DNA from 2 places in the Sporosarcina sp. FSL K6-2383 genome. Region 2 is predicted to be linked to the other one. Evidence: a T-box and tRNA genes for the amino acid it is inferred to sense, from the RefSeq annotation. Region 2 holds a T-box; the other holds one or more tRNA genes.
What was found. The T-box of region 2 lies ahead of metG (methionine--tRNA ligase). A T-box ahead of a tRNA ligase gene usually reads a tRNA of that ligase, here a tRNA-Met.

Region 1 (8,332 bases), 710 kb from region 2:
TCTTTCAGGAAGTCAACAACTTCCACAAGCTCCGCTTTTTCTTCGTCTGCTCCTGCCACATCTGTGAAACGAACTTTTTTCTTATCGTCCGTATGCAACTTCGCTTTACTTTTACCGAAATTCATCACACGGCCACCGCCGCCACCTTGCGCTTGATTCAACAAGAAGAAGAATAAGATGAAGATGATGATGAACGGTACTAGACCCGTAAAGAAGGATACCCATGCGCTTGTTGTTGGCGCAGGCAGAACGGTTATTTCTGTCTTCGTTTCTGTTGCTAATGCTTTTATTTCCTCTTGAATATCCACACCATCCAAGACTTTTACAACGTATGATTCGCCTTTTTCATAGCCTTCCATAACGCCTTTAACCTCAAGAACATTCGCAAGCGGTTGTAAAGATAATGACTTTACTTCCCCTTTTTCTAAAGATGTTATAAATTGATCGTACCGAAGTTCCTGCATCTTCGGATTTGTTTTGTTTAGTGAACTAAATATCCCCATAATCGCTAGGAAAATTAGTCCATATAATAGAAAGTATCGAAGTATTCGATTCATCCCAAGCCTCCTCATTTCATTCAAACAGAAAACTAGTGTAAATCTTATCATAGGTCTGATTCAACCTACAAAGAAAATGCCTTATTCGGGAGTTAGTTTCCCGGTGAGTTTAAAAAGAATAGATTTCTTTTTTCAACACGCCGATATAAGGTAAGTTTCTGTATTTTTCTGCGTAATCCAATCCGTAACCAACGACGAATGCGTCTGGCACAATAAAACCAACATAGTCCGCCTTCAAATCTACCTTCCGCCCGGTAGGCTTATCCAGTAGCGTAACAATTTTAATGGAGTTTGCTTTTCTATATTTCATCAGCTCAACGAGATAACTTAACGTTTTCCCACTGTCAATAATATCCTCAATGATTAGCACGTCGCGCCCTTCGACACTTGTATTCAAATCTTTGACGATTTTCACTTCGCCTGATGAAACCGTTGCATTGCCATAGCTCGATACATCCATGAAATCGAGTTCAATGTATGCATCTACGCGCTTGATAAGATCGCTCATGAAAGGTAGGGCTCCTTTGAGCACACCAATCGCAAGTGGAAACTTATCTTGGTATTCCTCAGTTAATGTAGCGCCAAGCTCATGGATTTTCTCTTCAATCTGTTGTTCTGTTATTAAGACTTCTTCGATATCTTTCTCCAACATCGAAATTCCTCCTCCATCTAAGTCGATTAGCACTTTCTCGTAAGAACTATGTAATGACTCTGCTTTGTCTTGTTGCGCGAAAAGGCCACACCATAACGCAACCCCGGAATCGCACAAACTTCTCCTTGCGCTGTGACAATGATTGGTAAGCGATCACGTTCAGCTAATCCCACTTTGTCATCGATAAATAGCCGAGATAAACGCTTCGAATGGCTCATACCTGGTAACACAATACGATCTCCAGCTTCTCTTTGTCTAATACGTAAAGGAAAAGCCGCATCGGGCAGATCAAAATACATTATGTCGGCTGCGCCTATGAATAATTCTGCATGACTATCATCCACCGTATTCCAGTAAAGCTCTACTTCATGCCCCCAACGAGTCCAGCTACCTTGTGGAAATACTCGCTCCATCGCTATTTCCTCGAGCAATACTTCTCGAACAAACATCAGCTTACTATATGCCCGTATAAATCGGTAACCACGTGGAAGGTCGATGGATACAGTTCCATCCTGCGATGTGATGTGGTGTAATAGCTGGCTAATAAGCGCGGAATTGTATTCAACGGGTACACTTTCCCCATCATAAAGATACTTTAATAGTAGTGTAATCACCCTTCTTTGTAAAGCAAGGTGCATATCGGAAAAAGCATCACTTTCAACGACGGGGAGTCCTTCTACTGTGAATTCAACGATTCTTTCAAACTGTTCCACTGCTAACATTTCGAGTAGTTCTTCATCTTGCTGAAGCAAGCCGGTCATTTTCACTGCATTTTTAGCAGCTGCGGCGTTTTCACGTAGCATAAACGGGACGATATGATGGCGATAGCGGTTGCGCATATAGGCATCACTTTCATTACTCGGGTCTTCACGGTATTGCAAAGCATGCTCTTCAACATATAAGTAAAGCTCTGCTTTCATAACAGAAAGAAGGGGACGAATGACAATGCCGCCATCGACGTCTCGTTTCACAGGCATACCAGACGGTTGCCCCCCTTTCGCTACTTGCATCAAGACTGTCTCTAACTGGTCTTCCGCATGATGCGCAGTTACTAGGACAGTGTAACCTTGCTGTTGCATGACCTCCGCAAATAAAGCATATCTTCCGTCGCGACACACCGCTTGTACATTGCCACCTTCCTGTTCCAATAATTCAGGAACAGGGACATGACCACCAAAAAACGAAATTCCAAGCCCTTTACATAATTCTTCAACAAAAAGTCCATCTGCTGCCGATTCCTCTCCCCGCAGCATATGATCGACGTGAATCGCAGCCACTTCAATGCCCATTCTATCCCGGTACGTGGCCATGAAATGTAACAGCGCAACCGAATCGACACCACCTGAACACGCAACAAGAACACGATTTCCTGGCACAATCAATGACCATTCCTTAATAAATCGGAAAATCGATTGTTTAAATGTATCCATTGCATAAGCACCTCATTCATTACATTTCATCAATTACGCCCCGGCGTAATTGCGTCGGAATTTTGAATTGTGCCTGTCTAAGTGCCTTAATTTCTGCAAAAAACGCAGAAACACGGCAAATCGAACCCTTTGCTGTTCGATTCACAATTAACTCCCCTCAAAATCCTTGACATCCGCCGGCCGACAAAAACGCCACGTCATGTACGTCGGAGGCTTAACTTGAATCAGCAAATGTATTTGCTGATTCAAGTTAAATTTTACCCCTAGAATACCCTCACTTCAAGTTATGCGAAGCGAGGGTATGCCTATCGCATACCTTTTTCAAGAAATAATTTGTGAATAGGGCGTGAAGCTGGACCACTTTGGAAGAACATGGTCAATCTTCAACACCAGCACCGTACGATCATCCGTCACCACACCAAACTTGCGCTCCATTTCACTGATAATGCGATCCGCGATTTTATCACAATCGAACTCTTCGTATTTGTCGAGCGTTCCATACAAAACTCTCTCTTGCTTTTCAAGCGCAATCTCTCCATTAAACATTCCATCCGTCATCATTAAAACTATGTCCCCTGCCTTCAACTGTTCATTTTTTGCTTCAACAGAAAAGGAAGGGAGAAATCCAACGGGGACAGACTCGCTATCCAATCTTAAAAAGTCATCGCCTCGCTTAATATATGTGCTCATAGAACCAGCCTTCCACGACCAAAGCCGACCATCTTGTAAATCAATCAACGCCAAGTCAAGCGTTGCATACATATCATCCAACCCATTCAATGACATCATATAATGTAGCGTATGCATCGCCGTTTCTGGATCCATTTTACGATCCAAGCATTCACGCATTAATCGAATCACCTTACGACTCTCCCGGTAAGCGTTCAAATCCTGACCCATGCCATCCGACAGCAAAACAGCCGTAAGTCCGTCGTGAATTGGAAATACCTCATAGGCATCTCCCGCTTGAAATGACTCACTACCCGCCGTTGCGACAACCCCATAATCCAGTGCAAAACGGACTGCCGAACCAAATGTTAGTTGAATATGTGGAAATGGTTGCTGCTGCACAATCGATCTTGTGACTTGAAATGGCTCATCGTACATTTCTTCAAGAACCGGTAAAATAAGTCGTTCCGCGACAGTCGTATCTGTTTCAAAATCCGATCTTTTTTCCGGTATACAACAAACAATACGACGTGCTCCCCGTTCACCCGATATAATATCTATTTGAAAATACTCAATGTTTTTCTCTTGAAGTCGCTTAGCCAGCTCGTCCTCCGCTGGCTTGTACACCGATAAATCCTCTTTCACTTCATTCATAATCTTATCCAAATGCGTGCTCATATCCCGCAATTGAAGTGCTAGCATTTTCCGACCATGCTGAAGCTGTCCTGTCAATAAACGTGTCGTCGCCTGCTCCTCAAGTTCTGTTACAAGTCCGTTAAACCGAATACATTTATACTTTATCTTATCTTCAACGCGGTGACGCGTGGCTTTTTTCGTCGGAGAGTACGTCGATTCCCATTCATACAGCAGCCTAGCCATATCGTCATCCGCCGATTCCCAGCATTTTGCATAACGAAAACAAGACGCACACGTTTTAGGGATCACTTGGGGAATCGGTTCTTCTTGATTCCCTCTGGAGGAAAATCGTCCGCCAACAAGCGTTGACATGAATTCGGAGAACTGCTGGAAATCTGCCAACTGTTCGTCCAAACGCTCCGCCAACCACTTTTGACGTTTTTCCGTAGATTCCTGATTTTCTGGATAGAAGACACGACGAACAGCCCCTAGCTTTTGCGATGGAATCAATAAAAAAAGAAGCGTCGCGATACCAATTGTGACAAAATGTGAGCTATCTAACGGTAACGTCAAATCATAGAGAAGGAAAAAGAGTGATACAGACACTCCCCCTATAGCAATCCCGATTTTGCCAAAGCGACTGAGCGCACCTGCGACAAAGCCTGTCATCCCATACACAGCCATCATACCGGTAAATGATAACTCCGCTATTCCAATAATCGCAGCGATAATCATCGCAATCGTTGTTGCAAATGGTAGCCCCCCGATTAAAGCGGAAAGCAAGATCGTGAGATGAATGAGTGTTCCAGCCACAGATACATGCCCAAGCATAAGCCCACTCATCCCCGTTGTCGCCATCGCCCCAACTAAACAAGCAGCAGCGAGCCGTTCTGGCGTCCACTTGCCAAAAAAGATTCGATCCGCGGGTGGAAACGCGATAAACAGAAAAAAGGTCATGATTAATGCCAGTACTGCTTCAAAGCCAATAGATAATTGGATATTAACAGGCGGTTGCCCTACATACATAACAAACTGCCATGATACTTGTACAATGATGATACAGCCAGCTACCGTTAACGGTATTGATTTTCGGAAGAACGGGTATCTGACGACTGCATTGAATAGAGCAAGCAATAATAGCTGAATAACTGCCTGTCCCACACCTAAAAATGCACTTCCTGCCATACCACCAATAAAAACCCACACGAGATATTTTTTAAAGCGCGCTCGTGCTAGCGCCCAGACAGGCAGGAAAAAGGGCACAGCTGCATCAAATAACACAGCTTGCGACAAGAAAAAGGAGCCAAACAAAAATAAGGTTGCAACGAGTATGTCTATTTTGTGCTTTCCAAGCATTCCTATATACATACGAATTGGCTGACCTACCGGACGTGTCATACTGTCTATCAATTTCATTTCCCATTCCCCCTATGTCTACTATGCTCCCAGTATACATATGGAAACGGCAGGAAATTGTCTGTTCGTGACGACTAGAAAATAAAATGTTTCGACTTGTTACGAACTATTTTTCTTTTTTCCTACGATGGCTTGACACTATGATAGTTCGGATGTAATATGAATATTGTTGTTCTTGAAGAAGATACAATCACACAATCACGGCGGCGTAGCTCAGCTGGCTAGAGCGTACGGTTCATACCCGTAAGGTCGGGGGTTCGATCCCCTCTGCCGCCATACTGAAGAAGGCATAATGCTTGTTGGAGCTAGACGTTGGCTTCATATCTAAAAAAGCGACAGACATCGGGATATTCCCATTGTCTGTCGCTTTTATATATGATGTACATTTTTTATTGAATTGAAACAGCTAGCAAGTTACCCTCTTCTTGCGCCGCGGCCACCGCGTTTCGATTCTGTCGCTCTCTTCAAAGTCGAGAGGCGTTCTTCACTATCTTTCATGAACTTAGCCATCTTCGTTTCAAAATTTTCTGGGCGTTCAACCGGGCTAGGACGACCACCTTGACGAGGACGTTGAGGGCGCTGCGGACGTTCTGGACGTTGCTCAGACTCAGGCTTCGCTTTACGAATCGACAACCCAATCTTGCCATCTGTTCCGACATTCATCACTTTCACTTCAACCATGTCGCCTACTTTTAAATGTTCGTTAATGTCTTTGACATAGTTGTCTGCCACTTCACTAATATGGACAAGACCTGTCGAACCGCTCGGTAGCTCAACAAACGCTCCGAAGTTTGTGATTCCTGTTATTTTACCCTGTAACTTGCTGCCTACTTCAATTGACATAAAAAAAATGCTCCTCCTTAGAATTTAAGCGGGCTCCTTTTTAGAAGCCTTGCAACCGTATTAATGATCCTATCAATTACGCCTCGGTGTAATTGCGTCGGGATTTTTAATTGTGCTCGCACAATTAAAAATCCCTGACATCTGCCGGAGGCTTAATTTGAGTTAGCGGGGGTTCCGCTAATTCAAGTTAAAATACAGAATCCCTACTCTCTATTATAGCCAACAAAAAAAGAGTGTCAATAAGACTACTCTTTTCCGTCGTCTTTTTTATCGTTTTTCTTCTTATTTTCTGGCACGGAGAAAATAATCTCGTTATTTTCAGACAAAAAATATTCTTTCCGCGCAAGCTTCGCAATATAATTATCGTCATCCAATTTAACAAGCTGTCTATTCAACATTTCTTGTTCTTCTTGTACGACTTCAAGCTGCGCAAGCACATCCTTCCGCTGCTGCTCCTTTACCGCCAAAACCTGCTTTTGTTTGATTTGCATTTGTATTAAACCGCCAAAGGTAACAGCTACGATAATGGCAAACACCGTCAACCTGCGATATAACCTTACTTTCCTTGCATTTTTTCGATTTTCTTTCTGTTGCAGGGAACGGACATATTCAGTTTGAATCGTTGCAACCGTTGCCGGCGATTTTCTCTGCTGCTTTTGTTCCAAGTCCCGCACGTCCTCTCATCACATCACCATCGTTAGTCTATCGATTATATATCATTTCTTCCTCTTATTAAAGAGGTTTCTCGAAATGATGCGGAATAGCTTCACGAATGGGGTGAAAAGAAACACGACAATCTTAATTATCATACGAAAGACTTGCTGGATAATCGACATAACCAACCGAATAATGAACCATAACGGTTTGATGAAAATCATCAAGATGATTCTCCCGAGCAAACGGCATGGCTTATAAAATAAACTAGCATACAATAGCAGTCCACTAATCTGCGCAAACGGGTCATACATTCGCCATGCCCCGTCCCGAACAAGAAAAAGGACATAAAATGTCCCGCATCCGACAACAAACCAGCCAATGACCTCAAACCATACCGCACGCCTTCTAATGAATGACTTCTTTCCGGCATGCGCAGTTCCAGTCCCAATCATATCCATGAATGCCCCGGCAACAATACCTGTCCCAATCATTGCAAGTAGACTAAGAAACTGAACGGATAGACTCATCCAAACAATTTATGGAGGAAGTTCCGCGAACCTGCTTCTTCTTCGTCATATTGGATGGTGGCAACCGTGCCTTCCAATGTGAGAAGTCCTTTATCGACATCGAGATGGACGATGCGCAGTTCCTCTCCGCGTATTTGCAGCAATCCTTGCGATGTCCGAATCAAAAATTCTTCTTGATCGAAGCGATCGATTGATTTTACTGATGTGAGATCCATCCTCTTTCTGTTGCGCATTGTCACAACATGATCACCTGATGGGATTGTGTACGTAGGACTGTCCGTCTGGAATTGCATATGATGCTTCCCCCTTCGCTTGTATGTTCACAGTCATCTTATGCTAAGGACTAAAAAAACATGACAGGAGAATTTCTCTGTCATGTTGGTTAAGTTCATATCGATTGATGAACTTTTTACTTGTTTAATATACCCGAGAGAAGAGATTGGAAAATAAAGAATAGAGGGCTTTCTATAAAGAGTGTAAGTCCCCGAAGATGTAATTTCGGGGACTCTGGCACTTTGTACGATGTATTCCTTCTTTACTTTTTTAAAATCACAAATGGAAACACTAGTAGATAGGGAAGGCTTCAGCAACCAAAATTGCAGCTTTACAAATGCTACCAGCCCCTCTCTCAAAACCGAAAATCAACATCGTAACAATAAATGTGCTACATCCATGTCATCCTGGATAATATCAAGGTATCTTACCATGACGCTTTCAGGGCTATGATTGAACATCTTCAACTAAAAAAAATCCAATTAATAGGGGTAGTTTTGTTTTAGCAGAAGGAAGAGACCATTCGTTCCCACAATGGTTTAATTTTAACTGGGTCTGCAACGCAAGATAAAACCCATTCAGTTTCATTGGATAACAGTTCACATATAAGCTGAGCTGCATGTTTATGTTTTTGGGGTGTCATATTCTTAAAGACCTGATTAATGACACGGA
Region 2 (8,332 bases):
AAGTTTGAAATGGCTGGTTATGAGACGTCTTGTCATGCGACGACCTGTGAAGGCGATGCGACGGAGGCTGCAAAACAAGCTGTGGAGCATGGATTTGACGTAGTGGTTGCAGCAGGGGGAGACGGTACGCTCAACGAGGTTGTGGCAGGTGTCAGCTCATTTGACAAACGCCCTACGATTGGACTCATTCCGACGGGGACAACGAATGACTTCGCACGTGCGTTACGTATTCCACGCGATATTGATGCTGCGGTTGACATCATCGTCCGTGGCGAAAAAATACCGGTCGATGTTGGGCTCATGAACGATCGCCATTTCATCAATATTGCAGGTGGTGGGAGAATGACGGAGTTAACATACGATGTGCCGAGTAAGCTGAAAACAGTGCTTGGTCAGCTAGCTTATTATTTAAAAGGCATTGAAATGCTGCCGTCTATTCATTCATCACATGTAAGAATTGAATATGATGATCAAGTGTTTGATGATGAAGCGATGATGTTCCTCGTTGGATTGACGAATTCCATTGGTGGATTCGAAAAGTTGGCTCCCAATTCAAGTATAAACGACGGTAAGTTTACACTACTGATTTTGAAAAAATGCAATATTGCTGAATTCATCCGCATTGTGTCACTTGCTCTACGTGGTGAGCATCTCGGTGATCCACTTGTCATTTCGAGTGCAGCGGAGAAGATTACGATAACATCATCGGAGGAAGTACTATTGAACCTTGATGGGGAATATGGTGGTGTTCTTCCAGCGACGTTCCAAAATTTATACAGACATATAGATATGTTTGCGCCGCTAGATGAATTGAGAGACGAAGATAGGATATAAGAGAGTATATATGGGGAAAGCTGTATGCATGGTCATTTAAGGACATTGCATACAGCTTTTTTTTGTTGAATAGATTCTGTTGTAGTCATAGTAGGTCAGTTTGTCGAATAGGTAGTCAAGTTCTCTAGGTAATTTCAAAAAATGTTCACTGCCAGTGGCGTTTACATACATTATTTAGCAGCATAGTGGGTATAAGAAGAAGTAGGAGAAAAATTGTTAAGATTTATTGGAAGGGTGTGCCTCGATGTATAAAAGACAAGAAAAGTGGCTGATGTGGCTTGCATTTATTATTGCGGGCATTATGACGTTGTCTATTTTGGGACGGATTTTTGGGAGCTGAAAGGAGGAAAGCTAGATGGGGAACGAAGAATCAGTCTTTTTTTCACGTGTGTTAACGGAAACGACCTTATCCTTCCATATTATTTATGCGACGATTGGCGTTGGTGTTCCGCTTATGATTATGATTGCTCAATGGGTTGGAATTAAGAAGAATGATGAGCATTACATTTTACTTGCTAGGCGCTGGGCACGTGGCTTTGTTATTACAGTTGCTGTCGGCGTTGTAACCGGAACCGCGATTGGTCTGCAGTTATCTTTGTTATGGCCGAACTTCATGGAGCTTGCGGGAAATGTTATCGCACTGCCACTGTTCATGGAAACATTCGCATTCTTTTTTGAAGCAATTTTTTTAGGTATTTATTTATATACATGGGATCGATTTGAGAATCAGAAGAAGCATTTACTCTTATTGATTCCGGTAGCCATCGGGGCTTCATTTTCTGCGGTATTTATCACGATTGTCAATGCGTTCATGAACGCACCACAAGGGTTTGATATCGTTAACGGGGAGCTTATTAATATTAACCCGCTGCTTGCAATGTTTAATCCTGCAATGCCAACGAAAGTAGCGCATGTCGTGGCAACATCTTATATGACAGCGGCATTTGTGCTAGCGTCCATTGCGGCATTTCGCTTGTTGAAAGGTTCAAATCATATATACCATAAGAAAGCTCTATATTTGACGATGAAGGTTGGTTTGGTATTTGCGATTGCAACCGCGATCATTGGTGATTTTTCAGGAAAATATCTGGCTGAATATCAGCCAGAGAAATTAGCAGCGGCAGAGTGGCATTTTGAAACGGAGGGCAATGCACCGCTTATCCTGTATGGTGTGTTGGATGATAAAGAAGTAAAGTATGCGATTAAAATTCCGTTTGCATTATCGATATTGGCACATAATAATCCAACGGCAGAAGTGATTGGACTCGACCAATTTGCAGAGGAAGATACACCGCCCTTATACATCCACTATTTGTTTGACATCATGGTAACCATTGGTATTTGGATGACGGTGCTGTCCGGCGTGTTTTGGCTAGGTACAAAACGTCGTTGGAAAATGGTGACGACGAAATGGTTCCGTTGGCTCATAGTGTTCGGAGGACCGCTTTCCATCTTGGCGATTGAAGCAGGTTGGTGGATGGCTGAAGTGGGTAGGCAGCCGTGGATTCTGCGTGGTATCATGCGCACGCAAGATGCTGCTACAACGAGTGGTCAAGTAGATACAATGTTAATCCTGTTCTCGCTCCTCTACCTTGTTTTAGGGGTCGGTAGTGTCGTCGTATTACGACGGATGTTCCGTAACAACCCGGTTGAACGTGAAATTGAAGACCGTGAGACGGAGAAAGGCGGCGATATGCTATGACGCTTGAGATACTTGGTATTTCGGTTTTATGGACCTTTTTGTTTGGGTACATCCTTATAGGGGCCATTGACTTTGGAGCTGGATTTTTCAATGCTTACAGCTTACTGACGGGGAAAAAACGTATTTTAACAAATATTATCCAGCGTTATTTATCGCCCGTTTGGGAAGTGACGAATGTTTTTTTAGTGTTCTTCTTTGTCGGGATTATCGGTTTCTTTCCGAAGACGGCGTTTTATTATGGGACCACATTGCTGGTTCCCGTTAGTATCGGCGTCATTTTATTAGCGATTCGTGGCTCGTATTATGCATTTGAAACGTACGGAGCACGTGGTCATAAAGGCTATTCGTTTATGTATGGAGTTGCGGGGCTACTCATTCCAGCTTCGCTTTCGATTGTGTTGACGATTTCAGAAGGCGGCTTTGTTGAAATGGTGGATGGCAATCCCGTACTCGATTATTGGGTGCTGTTTACGAGCCCATTGACCTGGGCGATTGTCGTGTTAAGCATTGTGGCGACGCTTTATATATCAGCTGTATTTTTGACGTGGTATGCCAATAAAGCGCGTGATGTAGAAGCGACGAAGCTGTTGCGGAAATACGCACTCATTTGGGCATTGCCGACAATGATTACGGCAGGAGGTATCATTGTTGAATTAAGAAATCACAATCCAGAGCATTATAGTAATATCCAAAACTTCTGGCCGATGTTTTTGGTGTCATTTCTGATGTTTGTCGGAACGGTTTGGCTGTTATGGAAACGTAGTAAGTACGGTTTAGCATTTCTATTACTGATTGGACAATTCGCCTTTGCCTTCTATGGTTATGGCGCATCCCATTATCCGTATTTGTTGTATCCATACTTGACGATTTACGATAGCTTCACGAACCCAGCGATGGCGATTTCGCTAATTGTCGTGTTCATCATGGGGCTTGGGTTGCTCATTCCGTCATTGTATTTGCTCATGCGTTTGTTCTTGTTTGATAAAGATTATGTCCGTGGAAAGGGCAACTACCATGCATAAGGAGGACTAGTTGATGACACATTTTTTAATGTTCTACGCACCATTCATCGTCCTTATCGGAGGGCTTGTTGTGGCATTTGTCGTTGCGCCGTTGGATGGGGCAGTGAGGGAGCGGATTGAGAGGAGGAAGTGATGAGACGTCTGTTTTTGTGGGTGAACGTTGTTTAGTTTCGGGATAACGTTGTTAAGTTAGATGAAAATGTTGTCTAGTTTGACGATAACATTGCGAACATTATGGAAAGCGTTGTTTAGTTGTGCGAACGTTGTTTACTTCCAGGATAACGTTGTTAAGTTAGATGAAAATGTTGTCTAGTTTGACGATAACGTTGCGAACATTATGGAAAGCGTTGTTTAGTTGTGCGAACGTTGTTTACTTCCAGCATAACGTTGTTAAGTTAGATGAAAATGTTGTCTAGTTTGCTGGAAACGTTGTGAACATTGCGGAAAACGTTGTTAACCGACGCGACGCGTAGAATTACCTTGCTTTATTTAGATAAGTTCATTACTATAAATAGAAATAATCAAAAGCGTTGAAGAGGAAAAGTAAAATGAGGATGTCGCATAGAGAGCTTCTGTTGGTGGAAATGAAGCGGACGAATCGTTTGAACATGATCTCTGAGCTGCGTACTGAACGTGATTTCACTAGTAGGCTACGACAAGATTTGACACTTGTTACAAATGTCAAAGTATAAAGGCAGTCACGCCTTGTACTTTTGGAGGCGAACAATGTGAGTTGTTTGCGTAACTAAGGTGGTACCACGAGTTTTAAACCTCGTCCTTATCGATTTATTCGATGAGGGCGAGGTTTTTTTCATTCATTTAAAGGGGAGAGGTTAATATGAGTATTTTTATTGGAGGAGCATGGCCATACGCCAATGGTTCGCTACATCTAGGGCATATCGCAGCACTATTACCAGGTGATATTTTGGCACGTTATTATCGATTAAAGGGTGATAAAGTACTGTATGTTTCAGGAAGTGATTGCAACGGGACGCCGATCTCCATCCGGGCCGATCAAGAAGGGATAACCGTCAAAGAAGTGGCAGATCGCTACCATAATGAATTTACGGCTTCTTTTAACAAGTTAGGCTTCACCTATGATTTATACACAAGAACAGATAGTCCGCATCATCATCAAACCGTACAAAAAATATTTTTAACATTACTCGAAAATGGCTTTCTTTATAAAAAAGAAATTGAGCAAATGTATTGTCAGCATGACCAAAAGTTTCTGCCGGATCGCTATGTGGAAGGTGAATGTCCCAACTGTGGCGCGAAATCGCGAGGAGACCAATGCGACAATTGCTCTTCGATTTTAGACCCCCTAGATTTGATCAAACCCGTCTGTAAATTATGCGGCAATACACCAATTAAGAAAACAACGGAGCATTTTTATTTTGAATTAAGCCAATTCCAAGAAGAACTTGAGGCTGTTGTAGAGATTGCCTCTGTTAATAAAGCATGGCGAGATAATGCGATTCAATTGTCCAAACGCTATTTGAAGGAGGGGCTACAAGATCGTGCAGTTTCCAGGGATATCGCAAATGGCGTCAGTATCCCTGTCAAAGGTTTTGAAGATAAAAAAGTGTACGTATGGATTGAAGCAGTGTCAGGCTATTATTCCGCAAGCATCGAATGGGCGGCCCAAACGGGGAATGACATCACCGAATTTTGGAATGAAAACACGACATCCTACTATGTCCATGGCAAAGATAATATCCCTTTTCATTCCATCATTTGGCCAGCGATTTTGCTAGGTATCAAAAATCCAGCATTGCCCACACATATTATTTCCAATGAATATTTGACGCTCGAAAAAAAGAAGTTGTCGACGAGCAACAACTGGGCGGTGTGGGTTCCGTATATTTTAGAACGTTATCATGCGGATTCCATTCGTTACTTTTTAACAACGAATGCGCCTGAAAATCGTGATACTGATTTTTCATGGAGAGAATTCATTTCTAGTCATAATGCCGAGCTTCTTGGCGCATATGGTAATTTCATTAACCGGACATTGAAATTTTTAGAGAAATCATATGGTGGAGAAATTACAACAGGTGAAATAGACGTGGCGATTGATGAAAGTATTGAACAATTATATGCCCGTATTGGTCAGCTGATCGAGGAAGGACATTTTAAGCAAGCATTGGATGAAATCTTTGAATTGATTCGCGGTGCTAATAAATATTTCGACCGCGAACAGCCGTGGAAACAACTTACGGAGGATAGAGTGGCTTGCGATAATACATTACTAACATGTGTTCACATCATCGCAAATAGTGCTCAATTGCTGTCGCCATTTCTGCCCACTTCGAGTGATGTAGTGAAGGCTATGTTGAACCTATCCGAGTTCAAGTGGCAGGCAATCAAGAAATCAGCCTATCAGTTTGCAACGATTAAACCGTTGTTCGAGCGTATTGATACAGTCAAAATCGGGGAAGAGTTAGCAAAATTAGAGGCGCAAAGCAATTCGCTTTAGAAATAGCTAAGCCTGTTTCTATGGTAAACTAAAGACATCTGAATTGTGGAGGAAAAATAATGTCTTTTAGTGTAAATCGAAATGAAAAATTGAATGTCTTTGTAGAGGATTTGACGCATGACGGCTCGGGTGTTGCGAAAGTAGACGGCTATCCGCTGTTCATCCCTGGTGCGTTACCTGGTGAAGAAGTGTATATCCAAGTGGGCAAAACGTTGAAAAACTATGGCTTTGCACGATTGTTAAAGGTGACAAAAGAGTCGCCTGACCGTGTTAAACCACCTTGCCATGTATTCTCGGAATGCGGCGGCTGCCAAATGCAGCATTTGTCCTATGAGGGACAGCTCGTACAAAAACGAAAAACGGTGCGTGACGTGATGGATCGCGTTGCGAAGCTACCACATGTGCCTGTTCATCCTGTCAAAGGAATGGACGATCCGTGGCGCTACCGCAATAAATCACAAATCCCTTTCAGTGAGCGCGATGGTAAAGTCGTTTCAGGCTTTTACAAATCACGCACACATCACATCGTCGACACAGATATCTGCCTCATCCAAAGTCACGAGGCAGATGATCTGATGGCTATGTTTAAATATGAACTGCATATGATGGGCATTGACGCCTATGATGAAAAGACTCATCTCGGTATGCTTAGGCATTTAATCGTTCGTAAAGGGCGTACAACAGGCGAAGTGATGGTTGTGTTAGTGACACGCAAAAAGAAATTCACGCAGAAAGATGCTGCGATTGAATTGATCAAACGTGTCATTCCAGGCGTGACGTCCATTATGCAAAACGTCAATGATCAGAAAACGAATGTCATTTTCGGTGATGAAACGATTTTATTGTACGGAAAATCAGTCATCGTCGATTCCATCGGTAACATCGATTTTGAAATATCCGCCCGTTCCTTTTACCAGGTGAATCCAGAACAAACGGAAGTATTATATGGACAAGCACTTGACTATGCACAATTGACTGGGGATGAATCTGTCATTGATGCCTATTGTGGCATCGGTACGATCTCCTTGTTCATCGCCCAACAAGCGAAAGAAGTGTATGGTGTTGAAATTGTTCCACAGGCTATTGAAGACGCGAAACGTAATGCGGAATTGAATGACATCGACAATGCTTACTTTGAAGCAGGGGCAGCAGAAGTCGTCATTCCGAAATGGTACGCCGATGGTAAGCGATTCGATGTGTTAGTCGTCGATCCACCACGCAAAGGTTGTGACGAAGAGCTGTTGAATACGATTTTGGAATATAAACCGAAGCGTGTTGTGTATGTGTCGTGTAATCCAGGGACGCTTGCACGCGATTTACGTATTCTTGAAGATGGTGGGTATCGTACGCAGGAAGTGCAACCGGTGGATATGTTCCCGCATAGTAGTCATGTGGAGTGTGTCGCTTGGTTGGAGATTTAAAATAATATGAATAGCAGGTGAAGAATCGATTTTAACTTGATTCTTCACCTTTTTCATGGTCTATGGAATCAAAAATGTTATACTTGTTATACAACTTTGATTGATTTACTTCTGCAAATGGATCATTTTCTTGAATAAGAGAAGGACTTATTAAGAAGTGAATCGAATCCCTAAGATATTCAATTTAACCGGATAGGTAAAGAAGGAGGAGGATGATGTATGAGTACGTTAGTAATTGTAGGGGCAGGACCTGGTCTGGGTCTTAGTCTTGCGGAGAAATTTGGTAACAAGGATTTTAAGGTGGCATTGATCGCGAGGAAACAAGATAAACTAGATGATTACGTGGTTTCATTATCTAAGAAGAATATAAAAGCTGCAGGTTTCGCTGCAGATGTCACAAATGAACAGCAACTTGCGGATGCATTTGTAAAAATAAGAGAAGCATTTGGTCAAATTGATGTACTTATATATAATGCAGCTGTAATCGCACCAGTCTCTGCTACTGAAACAACGGCCGAATTGGCAAATCAACACTTACAAGTTAATATTATTGGTGGAATTGCAAGTGCGCAGCAGGTCATTCCAGAGATGCTTGAAAGACAACAAGGGACAATTATGTTTACGAGCGGCGGGGCTACCGAATTAACCGCGACGCCATTCCTTACTACGTTAAGTATAGGAAAGTCTGGACTACGCAGCTATGCTCATTGTCTGCATGAAGAACTAGCTGAAAAGGGTATTTATGTAGGTATGCTTTCTATTGCCGGGGTTATTGAGGAAGGTACCTATCTTTCAGCAGATAACATTGCAAGCGAGTATGTAGATATGTATGAAAAGCGTGACACTGTAGAACGATTTTTTATTGACGAAGCAG

Region 1: it has a tRNA-Met gene. The T-box ahead of metG (methionine--tRNA ligase) is inferred to sense a tRNA for this amino acid. The anticodon was not compared.

Annotation. Positions count from the first base shown of each region.
Region 1 covers NZ_CP152017.1:567,483-575,814, reverse strand. Annotated here, with positions in the region: gene ftsH (ATP-dependent zinc metalloprotease FtsH) at 1-557, opposite strand, end outside; gene hpt (hypoxanthine phosphoribosyltransferase) at 667-1,209, opposite strand; gene tilS (tRNA lysidine(34) synthetase TilS) at 1,236-2,639, opposite strand; gene MKZ10_RS03010 (hypothetical protein) at 2,659-2,784, opposite strand; gene MKZ10_RS03005 (SpoIIE family protein phosphatase) at 2,961-5,360, opposite strand; tRNA gene MKZ10_RS03000 (tRNA-Met) at 5,563-5,636, shown strand; gene MKZ10_RS02995 (S1 domain-containing RNA-binding protein) at 5,775-6,203, opposite strand; gene MKZ10_RS02990 (septum formation initiator family protein) at 6,449-6,868, opposite strand; gene yabQ (spore cortex biosynthesis protein YabQ) at 6,920-7,387, opposite strand; gene yabP (sporulation protein YabP) at 7,384-7,680, opposite strand; gene MKZ10_RS02975 (hypothetical protein) at 8,163-8,332, opposite strand, start outside.
Region 2 covers NZ_CP152017.1:3,529,480-3,537,811, reverse strand. Annotated here, with positions in the region: gene MKZ10_RS17900 (diacylglycerol kinase) at 1-834, shown strand, start outside; gene MKZ10_RS17895 (cytochrome ubiquinol oxidase subunit I) at 1,190-2,536, shown strand; gene MKZ10_RS17890 (cytochrome d ubiquinol oxidase subunit II) at 2,533-3,558, shown strand; T-box leader at 4,080-4,341, shown strand; gene metG (methionine--tRNA ligase) at 4,397-6,037, shown strand; gene rlmD (23S rRNA (uracil(1939)-C(5))-methyltransferase RlmD) at 6,097-7,458, shown strand; gene MKZ10_RS17875 (SDR family NAD(P)-dependent oxidoreductase) at 7,678-8,332, shown strand, end outside.